DNA from 2 places in the Burkholderia sp. AW49-1 genome. Region 1 is predicted to be linked to the other one. Evidence: predicted binding sites of a transcription regulator. Region 1 holds the regulator's gene; the other holds the start of a gene.
The links. Region 1 encodes FliA, which starts transcription of late flagellar genes. Its sites were predicted from a motif close to CTAAAGTTTNNNNNNNNNNNGCCGNTA; they were not measured.
Positions count from the first base shown of each region.

Region 1 (7,698 bases):
CACGAGGCGGCCTTCGGCCAGCAGGATCACGCGCTTGCCGTCCGGGAAGATGATGTGGTCGACCTGCGGCTTGATGTTTTCCCACTGATACTGGCGGGTCGACGCGACGTCGATTTCCGAGTCGAAGTGGCCGATGTTGCAGACGATCGCGTTGTGGCGCATCGCCTTCATGTGATCGTGGTTGATCACGTGGTAGTTGCCGGTCGCCGTCACGAAGATGTCGGCCTTGTCGGCGGCATATTCCATCGTCACGACGCGGTAGCCTTCCATCGCCGCCTGCAGCGCGCAGATCGGGTCGATTTCGGTGACCCACACCGTCGCGCCCAGGCCGCGCAGCGATTGCGCGCAACCCTTGCCCACGTCGCCGTAGCCCGCGACGACCGCGACCTTGCCCGCGATCATCACGTCGGTCGCGCGCTTGATGCCGTCGACGAGCGACTCGCGGCAGCCGTACAGGTTGTCGAACTTCGACTTCGTGACCGAGTCGTTCACGTTGAACGCCGGGAACGGCAGGCGGCCGTCCTTTTCCATCTGGTACAGGCGATGCACGCCGGTCGTGGTTTCTTCGGTCACGCCCTTGATGTGCGCGAGGCGCGTCGAGTACCAGGTCGGATCGGCGTCGAGGTGCTTCGCGATCGACTTGAAGAGCGCGACTTCTTCCTCGTTGGTCGGCTTCGCGATCACCGAACGGTCCTTCTCGGCCTTCGAGCCGAGGATCAGCAGCAGCGTTGCGTCGCCGCCGTCGTCCAGGATCATGTTCGCGAATTCGCCGTTCGGCCATTCGAAGATGCGGTGCGAGAATTCCCAGTATTCGTCGAGCGACTCGCCCTTGAACGCGAACACCGGCGTGCCGGCTTCGACGATCGCGGCAGCGGCGTGGTCCTGCGTCGAGAAGATGTTGCACGACGCCCAGCGGACATCGGCGCCGAGCGCCTTCAGCGTCTCGATCAGCACGCCGGTCTGGATCGTCATGTGCAGCGAACCTGCGATGCGCGCGCCCTTCAGCGGCTGCTGCGCCTTGTATTCGTCGCGGATCTGCACGAGGCCCGGCATTTCGGTCTCGGCGATGTTCAGCTCCTTGCGGCCCCAGCCGGCAAGCGCCATGTCGGCGACGATGTAATCCTTGGAAGCTTGCGAATCGATAATGGCGTTCATCACGCCCTCCTTTCTAAAAAAGTTCTAGAAATTGGTGACGTGAGCGCCGTTCAGGAAGCGGGGCCGGCGCGAATGTTGCCGCACGGCTGCTTGGTGAAGCTTTCCGAGCCTGGCGGACGCAGGATGGTCCGTCGCAACGCTCCTCGGAAAACGGGAGGGATTGTAGCAAATCGGCGCGGGAAATGCGCGCCGCGCGCCGCGCGCGGCGTCGACGCGCGCGGGCGTTATGAAAGGGTCAGTTCTCGGCGCCGACCCATGCCTGTTCGCGCAACCGCGCGCGCAGGCGCGCGACGGCCTGGCTGTGCAGCTGGCACACGCGCGACTCGCTGACCTCGAGCACCGCGCCGATCTCGCGCAGGTTCAGCCCACGCTCGTAGTACAGCGACATCAGCAGTTTCTCGCGCTCGGGCAGCCGCTCGATCGCTTCGACGAGCGCCTCGCGCAGGTGTTCGTCGAGCAGCGACGACAGCGGATCGGCGTGATCGACGCGATAGCGGTCGAGGAACGGCTCGTCGTCGGCCGCGCGATCGAAATCCTCGTAGTAGATGAGCTGGCTGCCGTGCAAGTCCTGCAGCATCCCCTGGTATTCGTCGAGCGGCATCTTCAGGTGCTGCGCGATCTCGGCCTCGCTCGCCGAGCGGCCGAGCTGCTGCTCGACCTGGTGCACCGCGTACTCGACCTCGCGCGACGTCTTGCGCAAGCTGCGCGGCAGCCAGTCGTTGCTGCGCAGCTCGTCGAGCATCGCGCCACGGATGCGCTGGGTCGCGTAGGTCTCGAACTGCGCACCCTGGTCTTCCTTGTAGCGGCCGGCCGCGTCCATCAGCCCGATCATGCCGGCCTGGATCAGGTCGTCGAGATCGACGCTCGCCGGCATCTTCGCGACGAGCTGCAGCCCCAGGCGCCGCACGAGCGGCGCGTATTGCGCGAGCACGTCGGCCTGGGTCATCTTTCCTTGAGCGTTGTACATCATGGCTCTCTCCTTCCGGTGGCGCTCACGCGGCGTGTGCCGCACCCGCCTCGTACGACGGCTTGCCGCCCGCATGCACGGCGCGGCCGGCGCCCGATCGCGGGCGCATCGGCCAGTACAGCAGGTCGGCGGCGATCTGCCGGTAATCGCGCGCGGCAACCGACGACGGGAACGCGTCGACCGCGGTATGCATCAGCTCGCGCGCATGCTCGACGAGCGGATCGGCGCTCACGCAGCCGGCGTCGGCGATCGACACCGTCAGGTAGCGGCTCGCGACGCCCGCGAGGTTGTCGAATGCGGTCCTGGCGTCGGCGTGGCTGCCGACATGATTGGTCAGCACGCGGAACTGCGCGACCGCGTGCGCGAAATGCAGGCGCTTCATGCACGCGTACGCCTCGGTGATCGCTTGCGCGGCGACCCGCGTGACGATCAGCACGTCGTGCGCCTCGCGCGCGAGCGGGGAGAACGTGCCGTCTGCACCGAGCTGCGCGTCGACCAGCACGATGTCGGCCTGGCCGTCGATGAAGTCGCTCAGTTGCGAATCGCTGTAGCCGTCCCGCGCGGCCGCGCACAGGCCGAACCCGGCGGCGACGCGCGTGCGTTCGCCGTCGCGCAGCCAGGCGCCCGCGAGCGTCGCCGTGGCCGAATGCACGTCGGCGCGCTCGTCGACGACGAGCACGTCCTTGCCGAGCGCGGTCAGCGCCGCCGCGACGTTCACGACGGTCGTCGTGCAGCCGACGCCCGCCGGCCCGCCCGTCACCGCGACGATGCGCGACGCGCGCCCGGCCAGCAGGCGCCGCAGCCCTTCGGCCTGATCGATGATCCGTTTATCCAAATCGCACCTCGTGCAGCTCGGCGGTGGAACGTGCGGTCAGTGCGGAAAGCAGCGTCGGCATGTCCTCGTCTTGCGGCACGAAGGGCGAGCCGTCGCGCGGCACACAGAACGCGCTCTTCAGCAGGAACCGGGTCGATGCGACGTACAGGTTTTCCGGCACTTTCTGGCCGGTCGACACGTAATGGACCGGCAGCTTGTAGCGGATCACCGTGTCGAGCACGCCGCCGAGGTGGGTCGCCTCGTCGAGCTTGGTCAGGATGCAGCCGGCGAGATCGGGATACTCGGCCGCGCTGCGGTAGGCCTGGACGACCTCGTTGAGCGTGTCGCCGTGGCTCGTCGCGTTCAGCAGCAGCAGGCGCTGCACCGGCGCGTTCGCGCCGTGCAGCATCGCGATCTGGTCGGACAGCGCGCGGTCGCGCTGGCTCATGCCGATCGTGTCGATCAGCACGATGTGCTTGTTGCGCAGCTCGGACAGTGCGAGCTCGAGATCGCCCGCATCCTTCACCGCGTGCACGGGCACGCCGAGGATCTTGCCGAAGATGCGCAGCTGCTCGTGGCCGCCGATCCGGTAGCTGTCGGTGGTCAGGAGCGCGACCTTGCTCGCGCCGAAGCGCATCACGCAGCGCGCGGCGAGCTTCGCCGTGGTGGTCGTCTTGCCGACGCCGGTCGGCCCCATCAGCGCGAACACGCCGCCGCGCTCCATCAGCGCGTCTTCGCTCTCGAGCACCGGCAGGTTCGCCGCGAGCACCGACTGCGCCCATTCGGCGGCCTGCTCGAAGGTCTGCGCGTCGTCGCCGGACGGCAGGTTGTCGACCAGCATGCGCACCAGTTGCGCGGAGAAGCCGGCCGAGAACAGGTGCCTGGTCAGCGCGCCGTGCACCGGGCTGCGGCGCTGGCGGTCGTGCCACATCAGGCTGTCGAACTGCTCTTCCATCATCCCGCGCATCGCGCCGAGCTCGTGCATCACCGTGTCGTTGACGATGCTCTCGATGCGCGTCTTCACCGCGTCGGCCACCGCGGCCGCTGCTTCCGCGGACAGGCGCGTGCGTTCGGCCGGCTTCGCGGCGCCCGCTTCGCTCTGGCGGTTCGTGGACGCGGTGGCCGACGGCATCCGGCGTTCGGCGTCGCGCACGATGTCGCGCGCCCAGCCAGCCGGCGTCGCGGGCGCGGCGTCCTGCTGCGCGCGCGCCGGCGCTTGCGGCGCGGCCGGTGCGGCCTGCGTGCGGGCGATCAGCGCTTCGCGCTGCTGGGTCAGGCGCTTCGCGTGCTCGACGAGCCACGGCGCGGGTTCGGACGCTGCCGCCTGCGCGCCGGCAGCGGGCGCAGGTGCGGCCGGCGCCGGCGATGTCGTGTCGAAGGCGACCGCTTCCGCGGCCGGCTCCGTCATTTCGGCGCTCGCGCCGAACACCGACGAGAACACGTCCGGCAGGCCGCCTTCGCCCGCCGCATACGGATTGACGGCCGGGCGCGCGAGCCCGGCACCCGGGCGCGACACGATGCCCGGAACGGCCGCGGCCGGCACGGATTCCGGCGCGCGCGGCGCGAGGGTGCGCGCCCGGACGGCGGCCGGCGGCGTGACCGCGGCGAGATCCGAGTCGGCGAGTGCGACGATTTCGACGCTGCCGTCATCGAGCGTGCGGTTCGACAGCACGACGGCGTCGGCGCCGAGTGCCTCGCGCACGAGGCGAAGCGCGTCGCGGCTGGTCGCGCCGGTGAATTTGCGAATGTTCAAGCGGAACCCCCGATGACGTTAACGACTTTGATCGTGCGCGTGTCCGGCACTTCGGCATACGACAGCACTTTCAGTTGCGGCAGGCTGCGGCGCAGGAAACGCGCGAGCATCGCGCGCAGCGCGTGCTGCACCAGCAGCACGGGCGGCAGCCCGAGATTCTGTTGACGCAGCATCGCCTGCTGCGTGCCGGTCAGAAGGTTGTGCGCGAGGCCGGGCTCGAGGCCCGGGTTCGCGCCGGTGGCGAGCGCCTGCGACAGCACGCGCTCGAGATTCGAATCGAGGCCCATCACCTGCATCTCGCCCGAGCCCGGATACCACTGCTGCGTGATCGCGCGGCCGAGCGACAGCCGCACCGCGGCGGTGATCTCGTACGCGTCGCCACGGCCCGCGTGTTCGGACACGGCCTCGAGGATCGTGCGCATGTCGCGGATCGGCACGCCTTCCTCGAGCAGGTTCTGCAGCACTTTCTGCAGCGTCGTCAGCGAGATCGTCTTCGGCACGAGGTCCTCGACGAGCGACGGTGCATCCTTGCCGGTGCGCTCGACCAACGCCTGCACTTCCTGGCGGCCGAGCAGTTCGGCCGCGTGCTGGACGACCAGATGGTTCAGGTGCGTCGCGACGACCGTGCTCGCGTCGACGACCGTGTAGCCGTACACCTGCGCCTGCTCGCGCATCGCGACGTCGATCCACACGGCCGGCAGCCCGAACGCCGGGTCCTGCGTCACGGCGCCCGGCAGCGCGGCCGTCACCTGGCCCGGATTGATCGCGAGCCACTGGCCCGGGAACACTTCGCCGGCGCCGATCTCGACGCCCTTCAGCGCGATCCGGTATGCGTTCGGCCGCAGTTCGAGGTTGTCGCGGATGTGGATCACCGGCGGCAGGAAGCCGATCTCCTGCGCGAATTTCTTGCGGATGCTCTTGATGCGCTTGAGCAGTTCGCCGTCGCTGTTCTTGTCGACGAGCGGAATCAGGCGGTAGCCGACTTCGAGGCCGAGCGGATCGATCAGCTGCACGTCGTCCCAGGTCGCCTCGTGGCTGTCGCCCGGCAGCGCGGCGGGCGGTGCGATCTCGGTCACGTCGCCGGCCGCCACGCGGGCCGCCGCGCGGCGGACTTGCGTGCGGGCCAGCCAGATCGCGCCGCCGCCGAGCGCGAGGAACGCGAAGTGCGGCATGCCCGGGATCAGCCCCATCAGCACGATGATCGCGCCGGTGATGGTCAGCACGCGCGGGTTGGTGAACAGCTGGCCGGTGATCTGCGTGCCGATGTCCTCGTCGGTCGCGACCCGCGACACGATCACGCCGGCCGCCGTCGAGATCACGAGCGACGGGATCTGCGCGACGAGGCCGTCGCCGATCGTCAGCAGCGTGTAGTTGGTGCCGGCCGCCGCGAACGACATGTCGTGCTGCACCATCCCGACGATCAGCCCGCCGATCACGTTGATCGCCATGATGATCAGGCCCGCGATCGCGTCGCCGCGCACGAACTTCGACGCGCCGTCCATCGAGCCGTAGAACTCGGCTTCCTGCGACACGGCGAGGCGCCGCTTGCGTGCCTGCTCTTCATTGATGAGGCCCGCGTTCAGGTCGGCGTCGATCGCCATCTGCTTGCCCGGCATCGCGTCGAGCGTGAAGCGCGCGGACACTTCGGCGATCCGCCCCGCGCCCTTCGTGATCACCATGAAGTTGATGATCATCAGGATCACGAAGACAACGATGCCGACCGCGAAGTTGCCGCCGACGAGGAAGTGGCCGAACGCCTCGATCACCTGGCCGGCCGCGTCGGGGCCGGTGTGGCCCTCGAGCAGCACGACGCGCGTCGACGCGACGTTCAGCGACAGGCGCAACAGCGTCGAGAACAGCAGCACGCTCGGGAACGCCGCGAAGTCGAGCGGCTTCATCGTGTACATGCTGACGAGCAGCACCATCACCGACAGCGCGATGTTGAACGTGAACAGCAGATCCAGCAGCAGCGGCGGCAGCGGCAGGATCATCATCCCCAGGATCATGCAGATGAGGATCGGGCCCGCGAGCGCGCGCAGGTTGGTGCCGGCAAACGGATTCTGGCGTTTGGCGAACAGGCCGGTGGTCGGGGTGCTCATGCTGCGTTTCCTTGCTTGCCGAGCGTGTCTTCGGCTTCTTCACGCTCGTCGTCGGCCGATACCGACGACCCCTTGTCGAGATCGGCCGGCACGTCGAGATCGACCGGCGCGGCCGGGAAGGCGCCGCCTTCCGAGCGGAAGCGCCGCAGCTGGTAGACCCACGCGAGCACTTCGGCGACGGCCGAGTACAGCGAGCCGGGAATCTCGCGTTCGAGTTCGACGTTGTGATACAGCGCACGCGCGAGCGGCGGCGCTTCGAGCAGCGGCACGTTGTGCTCGGCCGCGAGCTCGCGGATGCGCGCGGCGACGAGGTTCACGCCCTTCGCGACGACCTTCGGCGCGCGCATCTCGCCGTCCGTGTACTGCAGCGCGACGGCGAAGTGCGTCGGGTTCGTGACGACCACGTCGGCCTTCGGCACGGCGGCCATCATCCGGCGCCGCGCGATCGCGCGCTGCTGCTGGCGGATGCGGCCCTTCACGTGCGGATCGCCTTCGTTCTCGCGATGCTCGCGCTTCACTTCTTCCTTCGTCATGCGCAACTTCTTGTTGTACTGCCAGATTTGGTAAGGCACATCGAGCGCGGCGACCACCAGCATCCCGGCGACCGTCGTGCCGCAGCACACGGCGACCAGATGCATCGCATCGGCGAGCGCCGAGCCGAGCGGCTGGGTCGCGAGGCCGAGCAGCTCGTCCTTGCTGCGCCAGATCGCGATCCCGCCGATCCCGCCCACGACGATCGTCTTCGCGAGCGACATCCCGAGCTGGATCGGCCCCTGGATCGAGAACATCCGGCCGAGGCCGGAGATCGGGTTCAGGCGGTCGAACTTGAGCTCGAAGGTCTTCTGCGAGATCAGCCAGCCGCCGAGCGCCATCGGCGCGAGCAACGCGGCGAGGCCGGTGAGCGCGAGGA
Region 1 covers NZ_JBSAXF010000008.1:186,397-194,094, reverse strand. Annotated here, with positions in the region: gene ahcY (adenosylhomocysteinase) at 1-1,155, opposite strand, end outside; S-adenosyl-L-homocysteine riboswitch at 1,190-1,306, opposite strand; gene ACV22W_RS15380 (RNA polymerase sigma factor FliA) at 1,391-2,125, opposite strand; gene ACV22W_RS15375 (nucleotide-binding protein) at 2,148-2,957, opposite strand; gene flhF (flagellar biosynthesis protein FlhF) at 2,950-4,689, opposite strand; gene flhA (flagellar biosynthesis protein FlhA) at 4,686-6,788, opposite strand; gene flhB (flagellar biosynthesis protein FlhB) at 6,785-7,698, opposite strand, start outside.

Region 2 (7,698 bases), on a different contig from region 1:
TCGTGTCGGTCGGCAGGGTCGACACGTTGGTGCCGTTGCTGCCGATCGTCGTGCTGGTGGAAGTCATCCTGGGTGGCCTTGTGTCGGAACTGTCGGGTCTGGGTCTCGGTGGGGAAGGACGCCCGGCGCGCGGCTTACGTGCCGATCGTCAGCGTCTTGAGCATCAGCGTCTTCGCGGTGTTCAGCGTCTCGACGTTGGCCTGGTACGAGCGCGACGCCGAGATCATGTTCACCATCTCCTGCACCGGATCGACGTTCGGCATCTGCACGTAGCCATTCGCGTCGGCGGCCGGGTTCGCCGGGTCGTAGGTCGACTTCATCGGCGACGGATCGTCGACCACCCTGGTCACGCGCACGCCGCCGACGCCCTGGCCGGACGCGGTGCGCGCGCCGCCGATCGGATCGGTCGCGAACACGACCTGCTTGGCCTTGTACGGCTTGCCGTCGGGGCCGGTCGCGCTGTCGGCGTTCGCGAGGTTCGACGCGGTGACGTTCAGGCGCTGCGATTGCGCGGACAGCGCCGAACCGGCGACGCCGAAGATGTTCATCAACGAGGGCATGAGGGCTCCTTGTTCGGGGCGAAAGCGGCGCGCGCTTACGAGTTCGTCGAGATCGCGGCGATCATCGCCTTGATCTGCTGGGTCATCACGGTCATCCCGGTTTCGTAGTGCAGCGCATTGTTCGCGAACTGCACGCGCTCGACGTCGAGATCGACCGTGTTGCCGTCGAGCGACGGCTGCAGCGGCATCCGGTACTGCGCGCGACCGTAGTCGTCGGCCGGGCCGCCCGTCGGAATCAGCTTCGCGGTGCCGGCCATGTGGCCGGGCGCCGTCGACACCATCGTCATCCCGCTCGTCACGCCGGCCGGCTGCGCCATCGGCAGCTGCGCGGCGTTGCTCGGCGCGAGGCCGCCGCCGGTCTGCTTCAGCGAGCGCGCGAGGGTCGACGCGAAGTCGACGTCGCGGGCCTGATAGCCGGGCGTGTCGGCGTTCGCGATGTTCGACGACAGCAGTTCCTGCCGATAGGCGCGCACGTCGAGCGCCTGTCGGCCGAACGCGAATTCGGCATCGAGTTTGTCCAGCATGTGTGCGTCTCTCCGTATGAAGCGCTGCACGCCCCCTTGCGCCGGATGGCGACCCAAGGGGCTTTTTTCCATGACAGCGATGGTAGGCGTCGGGCGCAACCGGCAATCGGACGAATAACGCGGCAAAGGCCCCCTCTATTCATCGTTTGCGCGACGGCCGGGCTCCCTAGAATGCGAATCGGATCAACGGCTTCGAGGACACGGCGATGACAGGCGCACTTCGCGGAAACGACGGACGCGGCACGCGCATGGCGCGGGCGTTCGCGCTCGCCGCGGCGCTGTGGCTCGCGGTGCCGCTTGCGCACGCGGACGACGGGATGATCGTGATTCCCGGACGCGGCGAGACGGCCGAAACCGCGCTCGCGCATGCGAACGCGGCGAGCGGCGGGCAGTTCGGCGGGAATGCGGGCACGGCTTCGGGTACGGGCATGGCGATGGCGGGCGGTGCCGTTGGCGCGGGTGGTGGCGCCGGCATGACCGGCGCGGCCTCGGCCGGCTCTGCGGCGCTGCCGGCCGGCTCGATGGTCGTGACGAGCGTCCCGCCGCCGGCCGCCGTGCCGGCGCCCGCGCCGCGCCCCGTCTACGCCGCCGCGCGCACGAACGCGGGCGATGGCGCACGGCGCGCCGCCGATCCGGGTGCCGTCGCGACCGTCGTCGCCGGTACGGCCGAGCCCGCATCGAATTCCGCGAATTCCGCACGACCGGCCATCGCCGCGCGCATGGCCGCGGCCCGGGCCGCTTCAGCCGCGCCGGCGCCGCGCGCGCCGGCCGCTGCCGCCAACCCGGCCCAGGCCGCCGCCACGCTCCAGCCGGCCACGCCGGCCGGCCAGCAGGACCCAGACACGATCCGGCGCACAGCCCTCGCATTCCTGCAGCAGCAGGTCGCGGGCCTGCCGGGCAAGACCACCGCGACCGTCGCGACCGCATTTCCGCGCGGGCTCGCCGCCTGCACGACGCTCGAGCCGTTCCTGCCGACCGGCGCGCGCCTGTGGGGCCGCACGACGGTCGGCGTGCGCTGCGCCGGCGAGCGGCCGTGGACCGTCTATCTGCAGGCGAAGGTCGCCGTGCAGGCCACCTATTACGTCGCCGCGCGGCAGATCGCGCCCGGCGAGCCGCTCACTGCGGCCGACCTCGTCGCGCGCGACGGCGACCTGACGGTGCTGCCGCTGGCGGTGATCACCGATCCCGCGCAGGCGGTCGGCGCGACCGCGCTGGCCCGGATCTCGGCCGGGCTGCCGCTGCGCCAGGACATGCTGAAGAGCGCCGCGTCGGTGTCGGCCGGCCAGACGGTGCGGGTCGTCGCGGCCGGGCCCGGCTTCACGATCTCGGCCGAGGGCAGCGCGCTCGCGAATGCGGCGCCGGGCCAGTCGGTGCGGGTCAGGATGGCGGCGGGGCAGATCGTCACGGCGATCGTCAAGGACGCCGGGACCGTGGAAATTCCGCTATAGGGACGGATCCCGCCGCAAGATTGCAAAGAATTGTCTATTCGGAGAATGTCGGGCTCACGATGCTAAAGTTCGGGCCGACCCGGCCGTTATCTGGGTCATACCGTACAGGAAACCCATCGTGAAGATCGATTCCACTCCGAACCCGAGCCCACTCGCGTCGACCGGCAACGGCGCGACCCGCGCGCAATCCGGCGCGGCTTCGTCGTCGTCCGCGCAAGCGGCCGACGCAGGATCGACCGGCGGCGACACGACCGTGAACCTGTCGGGTCTGTCCGGCCAGCTGCGTTCGCTGTCGGCCTCCGGCAGCGCCGACATCGACACGGCCCTCGTCCAGTCGATCAAGGACGCGCTGAACAACGGCACGTTGACGATCGACGTGAACAAGATCGCCGACGGCGTACTGAATACCGCCCGCGACCTGCTGCAACAGCAGCGCTCGCAGGGCAACTGAGCCGGCCCGGGGCCCGTCACGCCCGGACCGGTCCCCTGGTTTGCCGGCATGCGGACACGCGTGCCGGCGCGACGAGCATGACGCGATGAGAGAAGAGCTGCTGGCCACGGTCAACGACGAACACGCGACGGTCGAAGCGTTCGCGTCCCTGCTCGCCTACGAGGAAAAGGCACTGACGACGCCGGAGCCGCTCGACGTGCTGCCCGGCATCGTCGAGAAGAAAAGCGCGTTGATCGACCGGCTCGCGCAGCTCGAGCGCACGCGCGACACGCAGTTGTCCGCGCTCGGCTTTCCGGCCGGCAAGAAAGGGATGGACCAGGCCGCCGAGCGCGATGCCCGCCTCGCCGGCCGCTGGCAGTTGTTGCTGCAGGCCGCCGAACGCGCGCGCCAGGCCAATGCGACCAACGGGATGCTGATCCGGATCCGGATGGACTACAACGAGCGAGCGCTCGCGGTGCTGCGCTCGGCGCCCGCGCCGGCCGGGGTCTATGGCCCGGACGGGCGTGTGTCGGCGCTGATGCGCTGATGCCCCGACCGTACCGACTGCACCGACTGCCCCGATTCCACTGACGTACCGATCACGCCGGCGCATCGACGCGCCGGCTGCGCACCGCGCGGCCCTGCCTCGGCCGCGCGCCCCTTCCCCGTCTTACAGCAGCGGACACGCGGTGACCTGCGTGCCGCGTTCCACGCAAAGCCGTTCGTAGTCGCGCAGATACGCGCGCTCGTCGTCGTTCAGCAATTCGACGTCGATCAGGTCCCAGTCGTAGCCGACCGTGACGATGTTCTCGAACGCCACGGTGTCCGACGCGTCGTCGTCCGCGCGCACGATCACGATGTTCTCGATCCGCACGCCACCCTTGCCCGGCACGTAGATGCCCGGCTCGACCGAAATCACCGCGTTCGGCACCAGCCCGTACTTCGCGCCCGGCGCGAACCGCACGCCGCCCTCGTGCACGTGGATCCCGACGCCGTGCCCGGTGCCGTGGCCGAAATCGTAGCCGTGGTCGCGGCACACCTGGCGCACCGTCGCATCGACGTCGCCGCCCGTCGCCGTCTTCGGGAAACGCGTGACGAGCCCCTTGATGCACGCCTTCAGCGCGACCGTGTAGATCTCGCGCTGCCACGGCTGCGCGACCGTCTCCGGCCGCGTGCGACGCAGCACGACGCGCGTGCAGTCCGTCGCGAAACCGGCGTCGTAGTAAGCGCCGCTGTCGAGCAGCACGAGCTCGCCTTCGGTCAGCTCGACGTCGGCGCTCGCCGCCGTGTAATGCGCGAACGCGCTGTTCGCGCCATTCGCCGCGATCGACGGGAACGTCAGCGCGACCGCCGAACGGGCGCCGTACGCGTCGTTGATCGTGCGGGCCAGGTCGTACTCGGTATGGCGCCGCCCCGGCTCGCCGGCCTTCGCCCAGCGCATCGTTTCGGCGATCGCCGCCGAACTGCGCGCGAACGCGTCGCGGAACCGGTCGAGCACGGCCGGCGTCTTGCCGGCCCGCAGCGCCTCCACCGGGTTGAAATCGGCGTGGCGCGCGTGCGGCCACACGCGGCGCACCGACTCGACGAGCGCGCAGTTGACCGATTCGAAGCCGTAGCACACGTGGTCGACCGCGAATTGCGCGAGGAAGCGCTCGAGTTCGGCGAAGTCGCGCCGGATCACGTGCAGCGCCGGATACGACGCCAGTTCGACCGGGCAGCGGTCGCAGCCTTCCGGCAGGAACAGCACGACCTGCTCGCCGACCGCGAACAGGAAGCCCAGGTGCGACGACGCATTCGGGATGTGATAGCCGCGGCTGTTCAGCAGGTACGCGAGATCGTCGGACGCGCACGTGAAGAATGCGGTCTTGCCGGGCGCCGCACCGGTGTGCGCGGCGAGCCGCCGGTTCAGCGCGTCGAGGTTGTGCGCGACGCTCGCGCCGGTCATCGCGTCCGGCAGCTCGAAGATCGGCCGCTCGACCACCCAGCCCGGCAGCGCGATCGCGCGGTCGATCTCGCGCTCGACGAGGCTCGTCCAGTCGAGCGACGCCGCCTGCGTGCGCTCGACCAGCCGGTCGCGCTGCGCGACGCTGATCCGCAGCGCGTCGTAGCCGACCCGCGCGAGCCGGCTCGCGTGCGCGAGCAGCCAGTCGGCCAGCGCCTGCCAGATCGTCACGTTCATCCCGAGCTTTTCGATGCGCACGCGCGCCGGGTCGCACTGCTGTTCGGCCTGCAGGTGATAGCGGCCGTCGACGAACAGCACGAACGGCGGCACGCCGAGCGCCTGCGCGGTCGCCGCGCTCAGGAAGATCCCGCAGCCGGCCGAGCCGTCGAAGCCCGACAGCGCGTAGCGCGGGTTGTTGCTGCGCGGCAGGTATTCGGTGATGTATTCGTCCTGCGACGTGACCACGACCGCGTCGAGCCGGGCGGCGTCGAGCAGTCGCGACAGACCGGCCTGCGTGTCGGCGACGGACGCGTCGTACGAGGGAAGGCCGGAGAAGCTGTATTTCAGTCGATCGATCATCGGATACCCGCTATTGATTGTTGTCGTCCGCCGTCGGCGTCACGCGCCGGCGCGTGCCTGGCGCGCCGCGCCGCCCGCGCGGGGACGACGCGCGGCCCGGCGAGCAGCCGCGCCGTGGCGCGTTCCATCGACGGATTTTCGGGGAAATTTTTGTCTCACTTAACTTTGTTTGATGCGAGCGACAGAATCTAGAGCACGCTGAAATCGAGGTCAAGCCAAAATTTTCGTAGGGCTAAAATTACCGGCACCGCGCGCGGCGGCGGCGGCGCGGCCCCACGCGGCCCTGCCTGGCGCGGGGCGGCCGGGCGCCGCCGTGCGCGGTACAATGCGCCGGCATCGTCGTCCCGACGGCCGTGCTTCGTGCGATTCGCGGAATGCCGCATCCCGGCGACGGCACCGCCCCTCCGCTCGCCTTGCGACTCGTTGCCACGAAAGAGATTCATGGATTCAGACATCATGCGTATCGGCCAGCGCATTCGCCGCCTGCGCCGGGAAGCGAAGAAGACGCTGCTGGAAGTCGCGACCGAAGCGAACCTGTCGGTCGGGTTCCTGTCGCAGGTCGAGCGCCACCTCACCGGCATTTCGCTCTCGTCGCTCGTCAACGTCGCGAAGGCGCTGAACGTGCCGCTCGGCACGCTGATCGACCAGCCGCGCCAGGCGCAGCCCGACTCGCACGCGGGGCGCCGCGAACCGTACGCGGTCGATGCCGCGTCGCAGTGGTACGAGCGGCTGTCCACCACCTTCGACGGCAGTCAGATCAACGCGCTCAAGGTCCGGATGATGGAGGGCTACCGTTCGGAATGGGTCGCGCACGGCGGTGACGAGTTCGTGTACGTGCTGACCGGCCGGCTCTGCTACACGATCGGCAAGAAGGATTACCCGCTGTCTGCCGGCGACTCGCTGCACTTCGACGCGCGGAAGCGCCACCGCGTCGCGAACGTTGGCGACGGGCCCGCCGAAATGATCGCGGTCGGCACGCTGCCGCTGTTCGACGACAACGGCGCCGAGCTGGGATCCGAGGCGATGAAGATCAGACTGCTCGCACGCGATGCCGGCGCGGCGCCGGGAGAACCGCGCGTGAGCCGCCGTAAAGCCGCACCGAAGCGCGAGCGCGATGCGGATTCGAACGCGGCCGCGCCGGACGACACGCCCGCCCGTGCGATGACCAGGCCGGCAGCCAGAAAGCCGCGCTCGGCCGCTGCCAAACGTCAGGCTGCCGCCACGCCGGCCCGCCGCGCCACCGCCCGCACGAAGAAATGACGGCTGGCGGCCGGGCGGCGCACCACGCCACCCGGCGCTTCCGCAGCACTATTCCTCGATCGCCAGCGCCTGCTTGACGGCCTCGATGCGCGCGCGATGCACGGCATCCTTGATCTGCATCGCGTCGTTGGCGACGCCGCGCGCGATCGCGCCCGCGTCGACGCTGCGCGCCGCCACCAGCGCCACGCGCAGCCGCTCGGCCTGCGGATACGGCTGCGTGTCGAGCCCGAGCCGGCCGCGCGCATCCGATTCGCACGCCTGCAGCATCTCGGCGAAGCGTGCGGGCTTGCGCAGCGCGTCGCTGCGCTCGAAGAGCCGCACCAGCGCGGCCGCGCCCATTTCCATCACGCGATGCAGGTTGCCGTGCTCGCGCGCGACCACCAGCGCGAGATCGCGGCACTCGTTCGGCACGCGCAGCCGCTCGCACAGCGGCTTGATGAGATCGACGCCGCGGCCTTCGTGCCCGACATGGCGCGGCAGCACGTCGGCGGGCGTCGTCGCCTTGCCGAGATCGTGCGTGAGCGCCGCGAAGCGCACCGGCAGCGAGTAGCCCTGCTTCGCCGCATAGTCGACGACCATCATCACGTGCACGCCCGCGTCGACTTCCGGGTGGTAGTCCGCGCGCTGCGGCACGCCCCACAACGCGTCGACCTCGGGCAGGATGCGCGCGAGCGCGCCGCACTCGCGCAGCACCGCGAACATCCGCGACGGCTTCGCCTCCATCAGCCCGCGCGCGATCTCCTGCCACACGCGCTCGGGCACCAGCGCGTCCGCTTCGCCCGCGTCGACCATCCGCCGCATCAGCGCGAGCGTGTCGTCCGCGACCGTGAAATCCGCGAAGCGCGCGGCAAAGCGCGCGATCCGCAGGATCCGCACCGGATCCTCGACGAACGCGTTGCCCACGTGCCGGAACACACGTGCACGCAGGTCGGCCTGTCCGTCGAACGGATCGATC
Region 2 covers NZ_JBSAXF010000013.1:143,847-151,544, reverse strand. Annotated here, with positions in the region: gene ACV22W_RS20785 (flagellar hook assembly protein FlgD) at 1-67, opposite strand, end outside; gene flgC (flagellar basal body rod protein FlgC) at 135-560, opposite strand; gene flgB (flagellar basal body rod protein FlgB) at 596-1,084, opposite strand; gene flgA (flagellar basal body P-ring formation chaperone FlgA) at 1,291-2,532, shown strand; gene flgM (flagellar biosynthesis anti-sigma factor FlgM) at 2,651-2,983, shown strand; gene ACV22W_RS20760 (flagella synthesis protein FlgN) at 3,069-3,509, shown strand; gene ACV22W_RS20755 (M24 family metallopeptidase) at 3,633-5,483, opposite strand; gene ACV22W_RS20750 (helix-turn-helix domain-containing protein) at 5,925-6,743, shown strand; gene ACV22W_RS20745 (multifunctional CCA addition/repair protein) at 6,792-7,698, opposite strand, start outside.
Region 2: the regulator FliA is predicted to act here: its motif matches at 2,595-2,621, upstream of flgM (flagellar biosynthesis anti-sigma factor FlgM).